One region of the Alteromonas sp. ABE4_545 genome, then DNA from elsewhere that is predicted to be linked to it. Evidence: predicted binding sites of a transcription regulator. Region 1 holds the regulator's gene; the other holds the start of a gene.
What was found. Region 1 encodes LexA, which represses DNA repair genes until DNA is damaged. Its sites were predicted from a motif close to TACTGTATNNNNATACAGTA; they were not measured.
Positions count from the first base shown of each region.

Region 2: a site for LexA is predicted at 7,273-7,292, ahead of uvrD (DNA helicase II). Genes of this name have one in related genera too.

Region 1 covers NZ_JBSWYY010000003.1:10,841-21,742, reverse strand. The annotation lists gene coxB (cytochrome c oxidase subunit II) at 1-998, opposite strand, end outside; gene lexA (transcriptional repressor LexA) at 1,394-2,017, opposite strand; gene plsB (glycerol-3-phosphate 1-O-acyltransferase PlsB) at 2,215-4,668, shown strand; gene ACXAH6_RS03945 (MerC domain-containing protein) at 4,842-5,225, shown strand; gene ACXAH6_RS03940 (HAD family acid phosphatase) at 5,358-6,134, shown strand; gene ACXAH6_RS03935 (nucleotidyltransferase family protein) at 6,147-6,716, shown strand; gene ACXAH6_RS03930 (trypsin-like peptidase domain-containing protein) at 6,817-9,633, shown strand; gene ilvA (threonine ammonia-lyase, biosynthetic) at 9,738-10,902, opposite strand, start outside.
Region 2 covers NZ_JBSWYY010000024.1:23,641-34,542, forward strand. The annotation lists gene recQ (DNA helicase RecQ) at 1-1,202, opposite strand, end outside; gene ACXAH6_RS16660 (magnesium transporter) at 1,336-2,673, shown strand; gene rarD (EamA family transporter RarD) at 2,822-3,745, shown strand; gene ACXAH6_RS16670 (GGDEF domain-containing response regulator) at 3,747-5,009, opposite strand; gene uvrD (DNA helicase II) at 5,044-7,212, opposite strand; gene cysE (serine O-acetyltransferase) at 7,489-8,328, shown strand; gene ACXAH6_RS16685 (GNAT family N-acetyltransferase) at 8,426-8,884, opposite strand; gene ACXAH6_RS16690 (HAD-IA family hydrolase) at 8,888-9,607, opposite strand; gene ACXAH6_RS16695 (tyrosine recombinase XerC) at 9,629-10,567, opposite strand; gene ACXAH6_RS16700 (DUF484 family protein) at 10,567-10,902, opposite strand, start outside.

The sequences.
Region 1 (10,902 bases):
TTTCCGAACGCTTGCATTGCAGTACCGGTTTTTCCGTTCAGTACAATATCGATATGCCCATATTGATCATGCTTCACCATTTCACTGCCCTTCAACGCCGGAAAGACGCCCGGTAATCCTTGGCCATTTGGCATATGGCAAGCCGCGCAGGTGGTGTCGTAAACGCGTTTCCCCTCTGTCATCAGTTCGTCCATCGACATACTCATGGCTAATAGTCGCTGCTCTTCTTCCTTTGCTTCCCGTTGACGGGTGGCTTCTGCGGTTAACCATGCTTGATAGTCGTCAGGGTGCTTGGCTATTACCACCACGGGCATAAAGCCGTGATCTTTGCCACACAGTTCTGCACATTGCCCGCGATAAATGCCTGGCTGATCAACTTTGGTCCACGCCTCATTGATAAAACCGGGGTTTGCGTCTTTTTTCACGGCAAAGTCAGGCACCCACCAACTGTGGATCACATCTTCAGAAGTAATTAAAAAACGTACTTTTTGGCCGGTAGGAATCACTAATGGGCGGTCGACTTCGAGCAGATAATTCGTGCCCTTGGTAAATTTGTTTTCGATTTGCTCGCGTTGTGTTGCGAGTAAGGAGTAAAATTCAACGTCATCGTCGAGGTATTGGTAATGCCATTTCCACTGCGAGCCTGTCACAAGCACGGTCATATCAGGCTCAGAAGCATCTTCCATCGCGATTAAGGTTTTGGCAGCAGGAATAGCCATACCAATGAGAATCAGAAAAGGAATGACCGTCCAAGCAATTTCCACTTTCACGCTCTCGTGAAAATTAGCGGGCTTAGCTCCTCGAGATTTGCGATGCAAATACATCGACACAAACATCACCCCAAAAACGATAAGGGCTATGGCTACGCAAATACCGAACATCAGCATGTGTAAATCATAAACCTGACCGCTGATCTCAGTAACGCCAGTGCGCAGGTTTACGTCAGACGACGCATTATTCGTGGTATCGGTTGATGCAAGTGCTTGCTGACACAGCATTAAGCTCAATACCACTATTGTCTTAACCAAACTACCCGCTACGCAAAGAGTACTCGTTTTCACTTAGCACCTCCATGATGGACAAGCTACCGGCGAACGTGTCTCCTTTCACCGTTGTGTCTCACCATTAACTTGCGCTCACGACTTCTCACATGTGAACTTTAGTTAAATTATTGTTTATTTTTTGTTAATTGAATTAAAGAATTGCGCAATAATTGGCCGATGTCTAGTTTTTCGGTCAATTTCTTTTCGCAGAAAAGCGATAGGTAAGGGAGGGGCAATACCAAGTATTGAATGACAAAAAAGGAGAAATTCGAGCTTGTTAATCAAACGACTAACAAGCCCTAAAAAATCACAAAAATATCAGCAGTGCGCGAATAAAAAGTAAAGGCTTACTACATCCAATCTGCGTTTCTAATTACGCCTACAGCAATACCTTCTATATGAAATGGCTGACTGGTTAAATCAACTCGAATAGGTGAAAAGTCTTCATTTTCGGCGTGCAATAACACCTCATGACCTTTCTTTTCTAGCCTTTTTACCGTTACATCGTCTTCAACCCGTGCCACAACAACTTGACCATTGTGTACATCAGTTGTGCGGTGCACCGCCAATAAGTCGCCATCCAGAATACCTATATCTTTCATACTTTCGCCGTTTACGCGAAGCAGGAAATCAGCTTGAGGATGAAACAAACTAGGGTCGACCTTGTAATGCGACTCTACATGCTGTTCAGCGAGTATTGGTTCACCCGCCGCAACACGCCCAATAAGCGGTAACCCCATCTCTTCTTCTTCATCATCAAGTGGAATATTCAATTTGATCCCGCGTGATGTGCCGGGCAGCATTTCGATCACCCCTTTACGGGCTAGCGCTTTCAAATGCTCTTCTGCTGCATTTGCAGAACGAAAGCCAAGCTCGCGCGCAATTTCTGCACGGGTGGGCGGCATACCCGTTTGTTGCATTGTCGACTTGATGAGGTCAAGCACTTCCTGTTGTCTTGGAGTTAGTGGACGCATAAACAGCCTGTTTTTCTATACAGTTACCTGTCAGTATATACACTATCGATAAAATGACAACGCTTAAATACCGTGGTTCTGCGTTGTATACCGGCTATTTCGTCTCGTCATTTAATCGATACATAACCTTGTGTCATACACACTGAATGGTTTCATGCTAAAATGCGCGCGTTATTAGTTCTACAGGAATCCAATACATGTCGTGGATGCGCAAAACGTTGCTGTCAGCGTTTCATTTCCCAGTAAAATGGCTGGTTCGCACCAAAAGTATTCCCGCAGATGTGGAGTCAGAATTGGGCATCGATAAAAACAAGCCCATCGTCTACTTGCTGCAATCTGACTCGGTGACTGACCAACTTGCCTTGCGCATGTCAGCAACGCAGTTAGGACTACCGAGCCCAACAGAATCTGTCACCCTAGCCGGAACAGAATATCCGCGTAGTTTATTTCTGCGCAGCACTCGCCCTTTGTTCCGTGCAAAAGGCGCCAAAACAGATTTAGAAGATCAGTTCACCGAATTACTTCACTTGCACAAAACACACAAAGAATTGGCCGTGCAAGTCGTCCCAGTATTTGTTTCCTGGGGACGCGCACCGGGCAAAGGGAAGCCAGGTTTTGGTGACCTAATTGCCGATCAAGCAACCCCAAGTTGGTTGCGCAAACTGTTTATTGTGATTTTTCTCGGTCGCGACAACTTTATCAGTTATAGCAAAGCCGTATCGGCCCGCGCCATGGCCGACAATGTTGACAGTGAAAAACACTCCGCTCATAAACTTATTCGTGTAGCAAGTACTCACTTTCATAGAAAGCGCCAAACACTGACTGGCCCTACGCTGCTTGATCGTCAAGAGCTGCACAATGCGGTACTGGGGGCGGATTCTGTCAAAAAAGCGATCGGCGAAGAGAGCAAGGGTAAAAAGCTATCTCATGATCAAGCCCGTGATCGCGCGGTGGAATACATCAACGAAATTGCAGCCGATTACCGCGAAGGTTTGATTCGCTTTGGCGAACGTTTATTGACGCGAATTTGGAATAAAATCTACAACGGCATAAGTGTTCAGCATGCTAACCGAATTCGCGAACTAGCCAATAACGGTCATGAAATCATTTATGTGCCCTGCCACCGCAGCCACATGGATTACCTGTTGCTCACCTATGTTATTTATCACGAAGGCATGGTAACGCCGCATATTGCAGCCGGTATCAACCTAAACTTTTGGCCAGTGGGCAAAGTATTTCGTCGTGGCGGTGCGTTTTTCTTGCGTCGTAGCTTTGCTGGCAACAAATTGTACACAGCGGTATTCCGCGAGTATTTAGAGCTGTTGTTCAACAAAGGTTACGCCGTTAAGTACTACCCCGAAGGAGGGCGCAGCCGAACAGGTCGATTACTTCCCCCTAAAACCGGCATGTTAGCCATGACATTACAAGCCGTCGCCAAAGGTGTAAACCGCCCTGTGAGTATCGTGCCTGTTTATATCGGTTACGAGAATGTCATGGAAGTCAAAAGCTACCTCAAAGAGCTAAAAGGCAGCTCGAAGAAAAAGGAATCAACCGGACAGGTCTTTTCAGCCATTCGCAAGTTGAAAAACTATGGTCACGGTTTTGTGAACTTTGGAGAGCCTTTATCGATCACTCAATTTCTCGATAAACAAGCCCCTGAATGGCGTGAAACCAATATGGCCAGCGATAAAAAGCCCGCTTGGTTAACCCCTACGGTTAATGAACTCGCCAATAATGTAATGGTTAGGATCAACAGCGCCGCCGCCATCAATGGCATGGCATTAGCATCGCTGTGCTTGTTATCGTCAAAAACTCATACCATGACCGAGCAGGAATTGCGTCAATCAATGGCCGACTATTTGCAAATGTTGCGAACCGCGCCATACAGCAAAGACGCCACCTTGCCAGAAGCCAATGCCGATACCCTGTTACAAGATACGCTAAAGCTGAACCGCTTTGATATTACCGAAGACGAATACGGCAGGCTGATCAGCTTGCAGAAAGGCGGGGCGGTATACATGACCTACTACCGCAACAATATTCTGCACATGTTTGCGTTGCCAGGACTTATTCAATCTATTGTGTTTGCTCATAATGGCGCACATAAAAATACAATTCTTCAACATGTCGCGGCTTTGTATCCTTTGCTACAGAAAGAGTGGTTCTTGCACATGACACAAGACGCAGCTCTGGCTTACACCGAAACCTTGTTAAATACCTTTGCACAACAAGGTATGCTCAAGGCACAGGACGATATGTACTTTATTCCTGAAGCCACCAGCCCGCAGTTCCATTCTGCGTGGCTATTAAGCCGTTGTATTCAAGAAACACTACAACGCTATGCTGTGGTGTTGACGGTATTGAAAAAAGAGCGTGAGATCAGTCGTGCGAGTTTAGAGCGCACCAGCCGGAACATTGCTGAACGGTTATCAACTTTGTACGGCATGAATTCTCCTGAGTTTTACGACAAAAATGTGCTGTCGAGCTTTATTGTCTCGCTAAAAGACAATCACTGGCTCGACTCAACGGCAGATGGCGGCTTGCGTTATTCAGAAGAAGCGTCGGCGTTACACAAAGATGTGATTGCCTTAGTGTGGCCAGAAATAGCCCAGCATCTGGAAAAGGCGATTCTCGAAGACGCATCTCATTAACCCCAGAAACGGCAATTCAACAATAGGGGCGGGTGTTTGCATTCGCCCCTGTTAGCCTTAATAAAACGTATTTTTTCACGCCCAATCCCAAGATAACAACGATCAGTGATACCTTTCTGCTCACCAACAATGTTATACTGTAACACTTACAAATTCATATTGAGGTACATACGTTGAGAGATATATGGGGAATGGTGCTGTCTGTACTTTGCCTTGTGCATTGTTTAGCTGTACCTGCAGTATTGATCGTGATGAACGGCAGCATTTACCTACATCAAGATCATGTTGATTGGACCCACTACATCTTAATTGTGCCTGTGGTACTACTCGGTTTATTTGCCTTCCCACAAAACTATCGGCGCACCGGTTCCAAGCGCGTATTGGTACTTGGTTTGCTGGGGTGTGTATGCTTGGCCGCGGGGTTAATCTTCCATCAGTTCGAAGTATTACTAACAATCCTTGGCTCTATTGGCATGTTTATCGCCCATCGACACGGTTATGTCACAGCCAAAGCACTGAAGCAGCAGCTAAACAAAGCCCAAATCCAAACAAATTAGACCAAATAGTCCAGTTTTTTTCATTAACTGTTTATTTTTATCTCAATTGTTGCCAATCTAACCGTGTTTATCCGTTAAGTTTCTTCAATCTCCGTAAAATAGACCATTAATTTGCCCACAGAGCGAACCATTATGACTCACATTGTAAAACGCACACTTCTTGTTGCTATCACCGCCACTCTTGCTTTTTCCGGCGCAGTATCGGCCAAACCGAATAAAGAACTGCCTCTTACTTCGGCAGTGAAATGGCAACGCATCAGTAAAGAATACAAATTGATCACGACGTCGCTTTATCACAATGCCGCCGACGCACTAACCAACCGCGAAATTAACGCTGAAAATTGGGTCGTGGTAATGGATGTAGACGAAACCTTACTAGACAACAGTGAATTTCAACGCCGCCTGGATACAAGCGGTGGTAAGTACACTTCTGAAGGTTGGGCAAACTGGGTGAAAGAAGAAAACGCAGATGCGGTACCCGGCGCGGTTACGTTCGTTAAAGCGTTTTTAGCCAAAGGCGGCAAATTAGCTGCGATCACAAACCGCCCACAAGCGCTTGATAGCCACACATGGGCAAACCTAAAAGCCGTCGGTTTTCCAGTAACCCAAGACAACACATGTTTAATGGGCAGAAGTAAGGAAGACAAAGCCGCCATTAATCACAACGACATTATTAACGATAAAGATCGTCGCCGCGCCATGATAGAAGCGGGTAAAGCGGAATGTTTTGAAGCGAACACACCCGTGCCAAGTGTATGGCGCAAACCTGCGGTCATTGAGATGCAAGTAGGCGACAACATTGAAGACGTGCGTTTTGTTACCCAAGAAGACGCCGACATTGAGGCATTATTGCCGCGTCAAGGCCACAACATCCTTATATTACCTAACCCTATGTATGGTTCTTGGTAATACTCCCGTCGTATGAGTGACAGACAAGCCACATTGCAACAGTGGCTACAGCAAGACAAGGCGCGCTGCGATATTGTTAACGCAGCGCGACAACTGCAATTACCAGACAGTTATCTTGCTGCTGGTTTTGTGCGAAATATGGCATGGGACAACCTACACGGTGTTGCTTCACCCACGCCGTTGAACGATGTAGATCTGATCTACTTCGACAACACCGATTTGTCTACCGAGACGGAAATCCAGATTGAATCTTCACTTTCCCACCTATTACCCGATGTGAATTGGGAAGTGCGCAATCAGGCACGTATGCACCTGAAATACCAAGATCCTCCCTATTCAAACAGCCTAGATGCAATGAGCTATTGGGTAGAACTAGAGACAGCCGTTGGGTTGCGGCTCCACGATCTCGTTTTTGCGAGCGTTTATGGCCTTGAGCGACTCTTTGCTCTCACGGTCACACCGAATAAACGTCGCCCATTGCACGTCTTTCAGCAGCGAATCAGCAAAAAAAATTGGCTGACATTGTGGCCAAAGCTAGCCGTAATCAACGACTCAGCAGATCTGCCCACAACACGAGATTAAACAGAGGTAATAAAGACAGAACCTTACTGCGTTCAAGGACTTGGTTACGCAAACAAAATCATGTAACTTGCTATTTTAAATTGATGTTTTTGGAAATGTTATGACAAGGATAGGCGTAAAGGCAGTAGTGTTCATACTCATTGCTGGGTTGTGTGGCTGCGCAGCCACACAAAGTGAAAACACGCAAAAGCAAAATTGGAATTCAACCATTGAACGCGTTTCTAACGGCGTGGTGAGCATTCAATTTGATGTGCCGGTGAGTTTTGACGGTAATTGGAACACATCAAGCTATGCCACAGGTTTTATCGTGGACGCAAAACGCGGCATCATCTTAACCAATCGCCACGTGGTTACGCCCGGCCCAGTGACAGCAAAGGCAATTTTGCTCAACAACGAAGAAATCGAATTAACCCCGATTTACATCGACCCTGTCCACGATTTTGGTTTCTATCAGTACAACCCTGAAGACATTCAATATGTTACTCCCCATGAGTTTGAACTCGCTCCCGAGAGCGCCCATGTAGGACAGGACATTCGCATTGTTGGTAACGACGACGGACAAAAGCTGTCAATTCTCGATGGCACCATTTCGCGACTGGATCGCGATGCACCAAACTATGGGGCGGGGCGCTATAACGACTTCAATACCTACTACATACAGGCATCAACGGCTTCAACCGGCGGCAGTTCAGGCTCGCCAGTGATCAACGTAGAAGGGCAAGTGGTAGCCATTAACGCGGGAGCGGCATCTCGCTCAGCCAATGCGTTTTACCTTCCCCTTAATTCCGTTACTCGTGCGCTGCACAACATCCAGCAAGGCAAAGCGATTGCTCGGGGCGGTTTGTTAACCACTTTCATATCAACCCCTTATGCAGAATTGCAACGTCTTGGTTTAACGCCAGAATTAGAGAAAACCTATCGCGCGACTTTTGCCGATTTGAAAGGCTTGCTCACCATCAATACCATTTTGCCTGGCAGCCCAGCAGACACCGCGTTAGAGGTGGGAGATATTTTACTCACCATCAACAACGAGCCGGTTGCCGATTTCGTGAGTTTAGAGCAATGGTTTAACCAACACGTGGGAGAGTCTCTGTCGATAGAAGTGCTGCGCCAAGGTGTTGCGCAAAGCTTCGATATTGAGGTGAGTGATTTAACGGCGTTGATGCCCACGACCCTATTAAAATTTGATGCCAGTGTGTTTCATGACTTGTCATATCAACAAGCAAGACACATGGATAAGCCTTTAGAAGGCGTGTTTGTCGCGCTTGCCTCATCTGCCTTTAAAGCCGCCAATATTCCCAACCATGCAGTGATCACCGAATTTAATGGTGAGCCTATTGCGAATTTAAGTCAGTTCAACGAGATTTTGTCACGTACTCCTGACCGCACGAAAGCGCATATTCGCTATTTCGCTAAAAGCGCCCCCAAAACATCGCAATATGCCTTCGTTGAAATAAATCGCCAGTGGTTTGAACACAGCTTCTGTCACTTTAATGCAGAATTAGGCTATTGGCCTTGCGATGTCATTGCCAACACGCTTCCTCCGGCAAAACAAACCGTGGCAGAAGATCTAACGCCACTCCCGGTCGCTAATCACACGGGCTTGGAGAGTGCATTAGTGAAGGTAACGCATAGCAGCCCATATTCTATTCTTGGTCGCTCAGGCAATGAGAAAACCTACGGTACCGGTGTTATCGTTGATGCCGAAAAAGGCTGGATTGTGATTGACCGTACTATTGTGCCCAGTGTGTTGGGCGAGGTTAAAATTACCTTCAATAACCAGTTAGAAGTTGATGGTAAAGTCGAATATTTGCATCCATTGCACAATCTCGCATTAGTGAGCTACCCCACAGAGCTCCTTGGCCAGCTACCGGTCGCGGAAGCCAAATTGGCAACTCGACCACTTCAACGCGACGACGCCATTCTTCAAATGGGGTTGAATTACGATGGTGAGGTGGAATACCGCGGCACCAATATCGATACCGTGCAGGAGCTATGGCTAAATCGCGCAAACGTGCCTCAATTTGCTGAGAACAATATTAAGGTCGCGCACTTGGTTAACCCTAACGGCACTATCGACGGCATTATCCTCAATGAACAAGGCGAACTCGCGGCTCTTTGGGCTACCTTTACCCAAGGTGGCGATAAGGGTGAGGGCCGCCAATATTTTTCAGCTGGGATAACCGCTGACTATATTCAAGAGCTGATTGATCACGCCACCGCGCAACAAGGTTTCTATTCACTGAATATTAATTTAACCCAAATTGCACCAGTGAACGCTTTGCAGCGGGGCCTACCTAACGAGTGGCTTAACAAGATTATCAATGGCGATACTGTTAACAATAAGCTCTTGATGATTTATGAAATCATGCAAGATTCGCCAAGCTCGGCCCATTTCGAGCGCGGTGATATTCTGTTGGCGATAAATGATCAGCCTGTTACTTCATTTAAAACCTTTGAGGCTTTGTCTCAAGCGCCCTCGCTTCGCGTGACCTACCTTCGCGAGGGTCAGGTACAAAATACTGAATTAGAAACGTCTTTACTCGCAGGGGAAGACATTGATCGGGTGTTGTTCTGGGCTGGTCTAACACTACACAGACCACACCGCGCCGCTCTAATGCAACGCGGAATAGACGGTGACGGCGTGTATATCGCGAGTTATAAATATGGCTCTCCCGCAAACCGCTATAACGTTTACGCCATGCGCCGTATTGTTGCAATTGATGGTCAACCCACAGTGACCCTAGATGACTTTATTGCCCAAGTGAAAGACAAGCAGCACCGAGAATCTGTGAAGCTGAAAACACTGGATATCAATAACGTTGAAGAAGTGATCACCTTGAAACTCGACACCCACTACTGGCCATTTTTCGAGGTGCGCTTAGTAGATGGTGAGTGGCAAAAAGTCATGTACTGAGCCACTTTGAGTTAGCTCATAAGGCTAATCAAAAAGCAAAAAGGCGATGAATTGATTCATCGCCTTTTTTAATCGTGCTACGCCTTCAACAAGTTCAGGCTTTATCAGAGTTTGGGGTCTGATAAAAAGAACTGATAAGCCGGATCACTCGTCACATCATGGTGCTGATAATTGAGGTCAGCAAGATGGGTTTCAAACGCCTCACGACTCTCTGGCGGAATATCAAAGCCAGCCATCACCAGCCCTTCAGCCGCACCGTGGTTACGGTAATGGAATAAGGTGATATCCCAACGCTCTCCCAAGGTATTCAAGAACTTCAACAACGCGCCTGGATGCTCTGGGAATTCAAAGGTAAACACGCTTTCGTTCAATATTTTAGGCGGACGTCCACCCACCATATGACGCACGTGCAGTTTTGCCAACTCGTTGTCAGACAGATCAAAGCACGTGTAGCCTTTGTCTTCTAACTCTTGGGTTAACGCCTCAAACTCTTCACGACCACGCTTGAGTTTAATACCGACAAAGATGTGTGCTTCATTTTCACTGGCAAAACGGTAGTTAAACTCGGTGATATTGCGGCCACCCAGATACTCACAAAACTGCTTGAACGCACCGCGTCGCTCTGGAATTTTAACCGCGAACACCGCTTCTTTTTGTTCGCCTAATTCACAGCGCTCAGACACATAACGCAAGGTGTGAAAATTGGTATTGGAACCACACAAAATCCCACCTAACTTTTGGCCTTTTAAATCGTGTAGTTTGGCATATTTGCGAATTGCCGCTACTGACATAGCGCCAGCAGGTTCGGCAATCACGCGGGTATCGTCAAAAATGTCTTTAATCGCCGCGCAAATCTCGTCGTTCGACACTGTGATAATTTCATCGACCACACGGTCGCACAAGCGAAAGGTTTCTGAGCCCATCAACTTCACCGCAACGCCATCGGCAAATATGCCCACAGACGGTAGCGTTACTGGCTCACCTGCGGCTTTTGCCGCCACAAAACAGGCTGACTCTTCAGACTCTACCGCCACAATCTTAATTTCAGGTTTAAGTTGCTTGAGGTATACGCCAATGCCGGCCGCCAAACCACCGCCACCCACAGCGATAAACAGGGTATCGATGTTCGGGTTTTGTTCGAGTAGTTCTCGGGCTATGGTGCCTTGTCCAGCAATAACATCCGGATTATCGAATGGCGGGATCAAAGTGAAGCCTTCGCTCTCACACAAAGATTTAGCGTGCTGACTCGCTTGGTCAAAGTTAGTACCG
Region 2 (10,902 bases), on a different contig from region 1:
CTGTATTGTGAAAAGTAATTGAGTAAGACTTGTCGGCGGCAGGTTTGGGCTTCAGCAAACGCCTCCATTGCGGCGAATTTTTGGAGTTCTATTGCGTTGCGTTCGGCAATTTCGCCTTGATCAATCCATTGGCGAATGCGTGCACTGTCTTTTTCATCGAATAAAAGTAGCGCTTCAGCGGGCAAGCCATCTCGGCCAGCGCGCCCAGTTTCTTGATAATAACCCTCAATACTGCGGGGCACGTCGTGGTGGACGACATAGCGCACGTTAGACTTGTTAATCCCCATACCAAAGGCGACGGTCGCTACTACAACGTCGACTTTATCGGTAAGGAATTGGCGTTGTACGAATTCTCGCTCGTCAGCATCGAGGCCTGCATGGTAGGCGGCACAACGCACGCCTTGTTTGTATAACTTACGATTTAAATCGTCGACTTTGGCGCGACTGTTACAGTAGATAATGCCGCTGCCGTCTTGTTGCTTAACGTAATCGACGACTTGTTCGAAGGCTTTGTATTTGGCCATTACGCGATAGCGAATGTTGGGTCTGTCGAACGAGCCTTTAAATACCAAGGGCTCAACAAGGTTTAACTGAGTCAGAATATCCACTTGTGTTGTGGCATCGGCGGTAGCGGTTAAACCCACTAATGGAATGGTTGGGAAGCGCGCTTTTATCGTTCCCAGTCCACGGTAATCTTGGCGAAAATCATGCCCCCAATGAGAGACACAATGTGCTTCATCAATGGCAAACAAGTTGATATTGAGTTGCGACAACGTATTGAGAAAACCCGGCTGCAATAAGCGCTCGGGTGAGACGTACAGAAGGTCAAATTCCTGATTACAGAACTTGGTGTACGTTACTTGATAATCTTCTGGTGCCAACGTTGAATTGAGGTAGGCCGCTTTTACGCCGGATTCGGCCAACTGTTCAACTTGGTCCTGCATTAACGAGATCAGTGGCGAAACCACGATGGCGGTTCCGCTTCGTACCAATGCCGGAATTTGGTAGCACAGAGATTTTCCTCCCCCCGTTGGTAGCAATACCAGGGCATCACCGCCGTCAACAAGATGGTTGATGACGTCTTCTTGGCCGTCTCTGAACGAGTCGTAACCGAATACCTCCGATAGTACGGATAAAGGAGTAGGCGTTGATAGTGTGCTGTGTGCCGGCTCAGCGTCCGGTAAGACTGATGATGTCGTCATGATGGTGCGTATTCTACGTTTTTTTTTCGACAGGTTCACTCCGAGAAGCGTGGTTTTTATATCAAGCGTTGTAGCTTGAGGTATAATTATCTGAAACAGAACGCATTATGGGCAACTGCCCAGAGGTAGTGGAATGGCTGAGCCTTTACCAGAATTGATTGAAGAGATTGTCGCTGACAATGGACAAGACGACCTCACAAGCTTAGTGAACAATATGGTGTCTCAAGAAGATGCCGATATTGCCTATGTGATGGAGTCGTTGCCACTCGAACGTCGTTTTGAGGTGTGGGAGTTACTACCTCGTCATCGCAAATTAAGCGTGCTGGTGGAAATGCGTAGCGACCCTCGGGAGCCATTGATCGACGTAGTGTCGAACGAAGAGTGGAAAGCGCTATTTGCCGATATTGAAGCCGAAGACTTACTTGAGTTGATGGACTCGATGCCCAACCGATTGGTCGAAATGGCCTATGCCGAGTTGGACTCGCAGCAACAAGATTACTTCCGAGATGCGACCCAGTTTGCCGATGACCAAGTGGGTCACTGGATCAGCCACGAACTAATGGTGCTGCCGCTGAATGCCAAAGTACGCGACGGATTGCGTTTGATTAGGCGAGAAGTACCCATGCATTGTGACACCGTATTTTTGGTGAACCGGTCTGGGCAGTTTTCAGCAGCAGTGAAGTTAACAAAGGTCTTTAAAGCACCTGAGCACATCCCGTTGGTTGATCTCATTGAAGAGTCGATGCCGGTGTTGAAAGGGCAGGATGAAAGCACCGCGGCTTCATTACAGGTGCAACGCAGTGGCTATGGCGCGCTGCCGGTTGTTGACGATAACAATAAGCTGCTAGGCCGGTTAGACATTACCGCCGCCAGTGAATTAATTAATGAGTTCTATGAACGCCAAGTGATGGCTTCGGCGGGTATGGATGAAGACGAAGATTTATTTGCACCAGTTGCTAAAAGTGCCAAAAGTCGCGCCTTGTGGTTGGGCATTAACCTGTTAACTGCTTTTCTTGCCTCGTGGTTTATTGGCCTGTTTGAGGCCACCTTGTCTCAGGTAGTGGCGCTAGCGGTATTAATGCCGGTAGTGGCGAGTATGGGGGGCATTGCCGGTAGCCAAACCCTGACTCTGATTGTGAGAGGCCTAGCGTTGGGGCAAGTAAACAGCGCCAACTTAAAGGCGTTGATGGTCAAAGAACTGAAAGTTGGGGGCGTCAATGGCGTTATCTGGTCGATTGTGATCGGCGTGGTCGCCGTGATTTGGTTTGCTGATGGTCTGTTAGGTTTAGTTATTTGCTTGGCCATACTGTTCAATATTGTAGCTGCTGCCATTGCGGGCGTGTGTGTACCTGTGGTGTTGAACAAGTTAAAAATCGACCCTGCCCTTTCAGGGTCGGTAATTTTGACTACCGTTACCGATATTGTCGGTTTCGTTGCATTCCTTGGCTTGGGAACCCTGTTTTTATTGTAACGCTCTAGCGTGATTGCTGAACGTCGTGGTTTCAGCCACGGCGTATGAGCTAAATGCGTTAAATGTCGCTAATTTGGCAGATTAGTCGTCTTGTCTTGTCACTGCATTTAACGCATGATCCCACCTCGTAAATTCAAAGGATCGTGTCTTGACCGCTCAGCCTAATTCAAATGCCGGAAATCAAACTCAATCCGGTATTTTATTCGCTATTTCTGCTTACACCATGTGGGGTATCGCGCCGCTTTACTTTAAGCAAATCGCGCAAATTCCGGCATTGGAAATACTCATGCACCGCATTGTATGGTCAGTGGCGTTTTTATTGCTTCTCGTCGTTGTACTCAATCAAAAGAATAAGGTGTTGGCGGCAATTCGCTCGCCTAAAACATTGAGTGTGATAGCAGGAGCGAGCGTGTTGTTGGCGGGCAACTGGTTGCTTTTCATTTGGGCGATAAATAACGGTCACCTGATGGAAGCGAGCCTAGGCTATTACATCAACCCTTTACTTAACGTGCTGCTTGGGCGTGTTGTGTTAGGCGAAACTTTGCGACCGTTACAGAAAGTGGCGGTAGGCCTGGCGGCGTGTGGTGTGGGTTTTATGTTGGTTGTTCATGGCCAGCTACCATGGATAGCGCTGGCATTGGCAGGCAGTTTTGGTATTTATGGTTTGATACGTAAACAAGCGCCCGTTGATTCTTTGCCGGGGTTAGCCATCGAAACCACAATTTTATTACCCATTGCACTGATTTACTGGGCAATGTTTGCGTCGTCGCACAGCGACATGACGACCAACCCATTAGATTTGAATCTATGGTTAATGGCGGCAGGTATTGTGACCACGTTACCTCTGTTGTGTTTTACTGCTGCCGCAAAGCGCATCATGTACTCAACGCTGGGCTTTTTTCAATACATTGGCCCAACTATCATGTTTGTACTGGCAATCACTCTGTATGACGAACCTATGGCCCCAGCTCGATTAGCCACGTTCGGTTTTGTGTGGGCGGCGTTGGTGTTGTTTAGTGCTGACTCATTGCGGGTTTATCGCAAACAACGCAAAGCACTAAAAATCAGCTGACCTAATGGTTTACAGGTTTTGGTAAGTCACTCATCACGACGTTTCGGCCGCTGTCTTTAGCTTTGTATAGTAGCTTGTCAGCGGTGCCGAGTAATGCTTCAAGGTTGTTATCTTTACTCAAGGTTACGCCGATACTCGCAGTAACCGAGAATGTGTGTTCTTGATGTTTTAACACCTGTTTGGCAATGTTTTGTCTAAATGCATTGAGTCTGACGAGTACTTCGGGCGCAGACACGTCCGCGAAGTAAATACAGAATTCTTCACCACCAAATCGCGCTGCCAGCATATCGCCAAATGCGAGTCCAATTTCTTTGGCGACATGCTTGAGGGCAATGTCTCCCGCGTCATGACCATAGTTATCATTAATGCGTTTGAAGAAATCTAAATCGACCAACGCCAATGCTTGGCACTTTGGTTGGCGGCGTTTAATTTGGTTAAAGGTATAGAAGAAGTGTCGACGGTTCGGTAAACCAGTGAGGTAATCGGTATTGGCCGCTTTCCTAATGGCTTCTACGTTTTCTATCATTTCTAAACTTTGCATGATCCGACATAAAAACTCTTCATGGCAGAAAGGCTTACGCAAAAAGTCATTCGCCCCGCTTTTGATAAAACGGGCTGAAAATAGAGCGGTGGTATCTTCTGACAACCCAATGATGGCTAATTCTTCTTTGGTGTAAGAACGACGTAAGTCTGCAATGAGTTGCGTTGGGCTCATATCTGTCACACTGGCATCAACCAGCGCAATTTTTATATTGGGATTTTCCTGTAGAAAAGACAGGCCATCTTTCGCTGACCCAGCCTCGAAGGTACAAATATTGTGACGGCGTAACAATGACCCCATGCTTGCTCGACTGCGTCGTTTAGGGTCGATAATCAGTACACCGATTTGCTTGTTTTTTTCCATCCGGCTCAATAGCCGACTCAAGTAGTCATACACCTGCGCGTTTTCTTTGGGAATATAATCTACCACTTCACGCCGCAACACCGATTGCCGTGTTTCATCATCGACATAAGCGGTGACCACAATACTTGGAATATAGGCATCAATGGTAAAATCGATGGCTTCGCCTTCAGGTGCATCTGGGAGGTGATAATCCACAATTGCGCAAAGGTAATCTTCGGGATGAGAATGGCCAAACCGTAACTTCGCTTCGGCCAAAGAGCACGCGCAAACTGGCTCCAAGCCCGCTTGTTCAACGAGCTTCACGACCAGATTCAAGCTGGAACGAGTATCTTCGATCACCAGTACTTTACGTTGCATCATTACATCAGTTTCTCGGTGGGAACTAAAGCATAGACTAAATTACTTCAAGTTTTGCATATGACAACATGAGCCACTTACTTCCCAGCTCATCGAAGTTCACCTGAATACGAGCTGATTCGCCCGCACCTTCGAAATTTAACACGACACCGTCGCCAAACTTACGATGGCGAACTCGCTGACCCAACTGAAATTGCGTTTCTTCAAAAACTTGATGAGACGTGGCACTGCTGAATCGGTTGTGAGCAGGGCGCGTGACAGTCGACTTTAATCGCACCTCTTCAATGCAATCAGTGGGTATTTCTCGAATAAACCGTGACGGAGTATGATACTTATCTTGTCCATAAACGCGTCGGCTTTCGGCGTAGGTGATAAATAGTTTCTTCATTGCTCGCGTCATGCCAACGTAACACAGACGGCGTTCTTCTTCCATTCTGCCGGGTTCTTCATTGGTCATTTGGCTTGGGAACATGCCTTCTTCGACACCAGCCATAAATACCAATGGGAACTCCAAGCCTTTAGCTGTGTGAATGGTCATCATCTGCACGGCATCTTGATCGTCTTTGGCTTGAGTCTCACCAGCTTCCAATGATGCATGCGCTAAAAACGCCGCCATTGGCGTCATGGTTTCGGCTTCTTCTGGCACAATAAATTGTTTGCAAGCGGTGACCAATTCTTCCAAGTTTTCCAGTCGAGCTTGGGCTTTTTCGCCGCGTTCTGCTTGGTACATCGCGTACAGCCCCGATTGCTTGATGGCATGGTCGGCTTGTTTTTCTAACGGCAAGGGAGCGACAGCTGCTTCCATATCTAAAATCATACTGACAAACGCTTGTAAGGCACTGGCAGCACGACCCTTTAAACCTTTTTCGTCGAGCAAGGTTTGGCTGGCTTGCCACATCGACAGTTCTCTTGCTCGGGCTGTCTCTCGTACCGTTGCCAAGGTTCGTTCACCCAACCCGCGACTTGGGGTGTTGACCACACGTTCAAAGGCGGCATCATCGTGAGGGTGATTGACCATGCGCATATAGCCAAGTGCGTCTTTAATTTCTTGGCGTTCGAAGAATCGCAGACCACCGTAAATACGGTAAGACAAACCTTGATGCAGTAGGGCTTCTTCCAATACTCGAGACTGGGCGTTGTTGCGATACAGCACAGCGCATTCTCGAAGTAAGTTACCCTGGTTATGCCAGTCTTTGATTTGACTGACAATAAATCGGGCTTCGTCTAAATCATTAAAGCCCGCGTACAGTGAAATGGGCTCACCTTTGTCACCCTCGGTCCACAACTCTTTGCCAAGACGGCCTGAGTTGTTGTCGATCACCGCGTTCGACGCTTTCAAAATGGTGCTGGTAGACCGGTAATTCTGTTCTAAGCGAATAGTGTCGACGTCTTTAAAGTCACGTAAAAAGTGATGAATGTTTTCAACATTTGCACCGCGCCAGCCGTATATCGACTGGTCGTCGTCGCCTACAATCATAATGTTGTTGTCTTGATTACACAGTAATCGCAACCAAGCGTATTGAATATTGTTGGTATCTTGGAATTCGTCGACCAGAATAGCGCGAAAACGGCGTTGATAATGGGCCAATAATTCAGGGTTTTTAACTAGAAGTTCATGGGCTCGCAAAAGCAGTTCGGCAAAGTCGACCAAGCCGGATCGATCGCAGGCATCTTGATAAGCCGCATAAATGTCGCGCATTTTTTGCTGCGTGTGGTCGTGATGCGTATCAATATGCTGAGGCCGTAAACCCTCGTCTTTGTTGCCGTTGATGTACCATTGAATCTGACGCGGTGGCCAGTGTTTTTCGTCGAGGTTCAGCGCTTTGAGAATGCGACGAATAAGACGGTATTGATCATCAGAATCAAGAATTTGGAAGTTCTCAGGTAAACCCGCTTCGGTATGATGGCTACGCAACAAGCGATGAGCTAAGCCGTGGAAGGTACCGATCCACATGGTGTTCAGTGGTCGCCCCATCAAGGACTCGATACGCCCTTTCATCTCCCGAGCCGCCTTGTTGGTAAAGGTAACGGCGAGAATACTGTACGGGGCGATGTTCTCGACGTCCATCAACCACGCAATACGGTGAACCAAAACCCGTGTTTTACCACTACCTGCACCTGCTAGTACGAGCATGTTAGAGAGTGGCGCTGCCACTGCCTCGCGCTGCTTGTCATTCAGCTCGTTGAGGAGTCGTGATACATCCATAAAACGTCTTACCTGATTCTTTGTCGTATTCTTATCATTGGGCTGCGCAGTATGCCATTAAGCTGTGCTTTTATACAGGATTTGCGGTAAATCTTTGTTAAATACCAGTACGGTATCGCGGTAACAACAACGCAAGTGGTACGCTAACCAAGGCGCTAGCGACGATATTTTGTTAACTTTATCGGTTCTGTGGGGTAATTTAACGAAATTCATTGCCATTGACTTGAATTTCGCCAAAATACGCCAATCATGTGCTTACCCCTGTAGGTGGGCGAAATGAACCCTTTAGCGAGTAATGTTATGCAAGCAATCACTGAATCAGCCGACTTTTGGCTCACGTTGAAGCAAGAATCTCGACGTATCATCGAAGAAGAACCGCTACTGGCGAGCTTTATTCATGCTTGTATTCTCACTCATCACAACTTTGAAGCGTCGTTAAGTTTTATTCTATCTAACAAGATGGCTGACGATGTGATGCCGGCAATAGCGATTCGAGAAGTCTTTGAAGAAGCCTATTTGCTTGAACCGGCGATAACCGAAGCGGCGATTGAAGATATCAAAGCTGTGGTTAATCGAGACCCCGCGGTGACAGACTACCTCACAGTGTTGATTCACTTTAAGGGCTTTCAATCTATTCAAGTGCATCGCCTCGCTCATTATTTGTGGCAGCAAGGCCGTCATCAGCTCGCTCTGTTTTTACAAAGCCGTAATTCAGAAGCGTATGGGGTCGACATTCATCCTGCTGCACGTATTGGTAAAGGCGTTATGTTTGACCATGCAACCGGTATTGTGGTTGGTGAAACCGCTGTTATCGAAGACAATGTCTCGGTACTGCAAAACGTCACCTTAGGAGGGACGGGGAATGAGTCGGGTGATCGCCACCCTAAAATTCGCCAAGGTGTGATGCTTGGGTCGGGTGCGAAAGTGTTGGGCAATATTGAAATTGGCGAAGGCTCAAAAGTCGGTGCGGGCAGCGTTGTTCTAAATGATGTGCCGCCTCATGTAACCGTTGTTGGTGTGCCCGCGAAAGTGGTGGGACGACCAACTTGCAAGCGCCCTTGCGACTCTATGCGTCAAAATGTCTTGGAAGATAACGGCCCGATTGAAGCAGAATAGTTCCGGCTATTTTCACTGTTAGCGCCAACCAGAAGTCTTACCTTCAGCCCTTCATCACTGTTGCATGCGCACGTGTTCCTAGCGGGGGCAGCGCTTGCTACAGCACTTTGGTCATGCAAATACTGTGAGGGTCGTGCCGATAGTTGGCGAAAGGCTCGCATTCGGCAAAACCGAATTTTCGATAGAGCGCATGAGCGGGATAGAAAAACGCCATTGAGCCTGTTTCTAAACTTACCCGCTTTATTCCTTGTAGTTCCGCCTGCTCTAATATAAATGACAACATAATAGAGGCAATACCTTGTCCTCTCGCGTTGGCATCGGTACGCATAGATTTAATTTCTGCGTGTTCGTTGTCTAGCTGTTTTAATGCACCACAAGCTAAAATGGCCCCCGTGCCATCCGTTAATGTCCAAAACTGAATGTTAGACTGACGCAAACCGTCTAAATCTAGTGCATGTACACTTTCAGGCGGCGAGGTAGCATGCATATCATCTAAATGCGCTTGTAAAAACGCTTTAATTGCAGGGCTATGTAAATCATCTCGCTGAATTTGCACGGTTCACTCAACTAAGGTTAACAGATCAGAAAAACGCGATAGCTTTACTGAAGGCAAAATAGGTACCGTTTCCTGATTAAACGCCATTGCGCGATTCATTGCAAACCAAGCCGTATGAAAGCCCGCTTTGTGTGCGCCTAACACGTCTTTTTCAAGGTTGTCGCCAACGTGTAGTATTTGCCCAGGTTTGAGGTTGAGTAGTGCAGAGGCTTCATCAAACATGTGACGATGAGGCTTCATCGGGCGTGAGAGGCTGGCGTGAAAAATGTGTGTAAAGTACGGTGCTATACCAATGGCGTCAGCATTTACATTACCGTTGGTAATACCAACCAATGGAATGCGGCGCGATAAAGTATCGAGCACGTCACAGATTTCGGGCGATACGCTAAAGTCACTTCGTGCTGTATAGAAGTGCTCAAAGCATCGGTTTGTTGCTTGTTCCAGTGCCACTGGCGCCAAGTTTTCGGCCGCCAAAACGGTGCGTAAACCCAGTCGCCGGAGTTCACTCATGTCTGACGCCAAAGCTGGGTTGGCGCGAAGCAACGATTTCTGAATTTGTCGCCAAGACGAAATATACGTATCGTGGGCAAGGGGGTAGTCTTGTGCCAGTAACGTTAACAAAGCTGTATTGGCTTGAGCAATAACCGGCTCGTTGTTGTACAGGGTATCGTCGAGATCGAATGTCATTGCCTGTGGTCGTGGCAGCGCCCGAAAAAATTGCATTATGAATACCTGTTCTTATATTTACTCTTGGTTTTTCTTGCGTTTAGCTCTTGGGTGGGCTGAGTCGTATACCTTGGCTAAATGCTGAAAATCCAAATGCGTATACACTTGTGTTGTAGACAAATTGGCATGCCCTAACAACTCTTGTACGGCGCGTAAGTCGCCGCTAGATTCTAATACGTGTGTGGCGAAAGAATGGCGCAACTTGTGAGGGTTTACGTTTTGTCCCACGGCTTGTTGTTCTGCCATATGCTTGAGGCGGTTTGCGACCTGTCGATTTGAAATACGGGTTTTGCGCTTACTCACAAAAATAGCGCTTTCGTACTCACTGGCATAGTCTCGTCTTACTTTTAGCCAGTCATTCAAAGCATGTTGTGCCTGTCGGCCAATGGGTAATACGCGCTGTTTGTTTCCCTTACCCGTTACTCGTAAAGTGCCGTCGCGCTGATAGTCAGCCAAGTTTAAACTGGTGAGTTCATTTAAACGCAAGCCACAACCATACATCAATTCAAACATAGCCTGATCCCGACACGCCATGGCAGCGTATTCTTCGTCTGAGCCTGAGCGTGACAACAAATGCTGCATTTCGTCGACAGACAGTTGTTTGGGAAGTGGTTTACCTTGTTTTGGGGCTTGAATGCCATCAACCGGATCGGTTGAAAGTTGCTGATGCTCGATGAGATATTGGCAAAATGTTCGCAATGCGGATAAACGCAAGGCAATACTGCGTGGTTGTAAACCTGCTTCCCGTGCCGTTTTCATACTGCGCTTTATGTCGGCAGGCATAATTGAAGACCAGTCTTCTAAATACAGATCATGAGCGACAGCGCTTAACTGCCGTTTGTAATTTAAAATGGTGTGTTCCGACAAGCCTCGCTCTACGCGCAGGTGAAGGAGGAATTTATCGAGCCAATGCTGACATTGTTCACTGAGCGGGGGTATTTCAGCCTGATTCGGCATTAGTACGGCAATAACCGAGGAAGCATATTGCTCAGTATCTGTTTAAGTTGGTCGAGCAATAAGGTGTCCATATCTGGTGTGAAATGGCCCGCACTCGCGCTGCCTACTGCCAGAATACCCACATGAGGCCCTTCGCCGAGTAAAATTAAAGCGGCAGATTCTGCAATTTCTCCATCACCAAACACCACTTGTTTTTCATGCTGTGACAGGCGGCCAAAGAAATAATCGTCCTGCTTAAAACGCTTTTCCATCAACAATCTACGCTGTAATTCAGGGAGTGCGTGTGGCCCTTTAAACATGTGTAAACTCAAGCTTGATAAGCCAAGTCGGTCGAG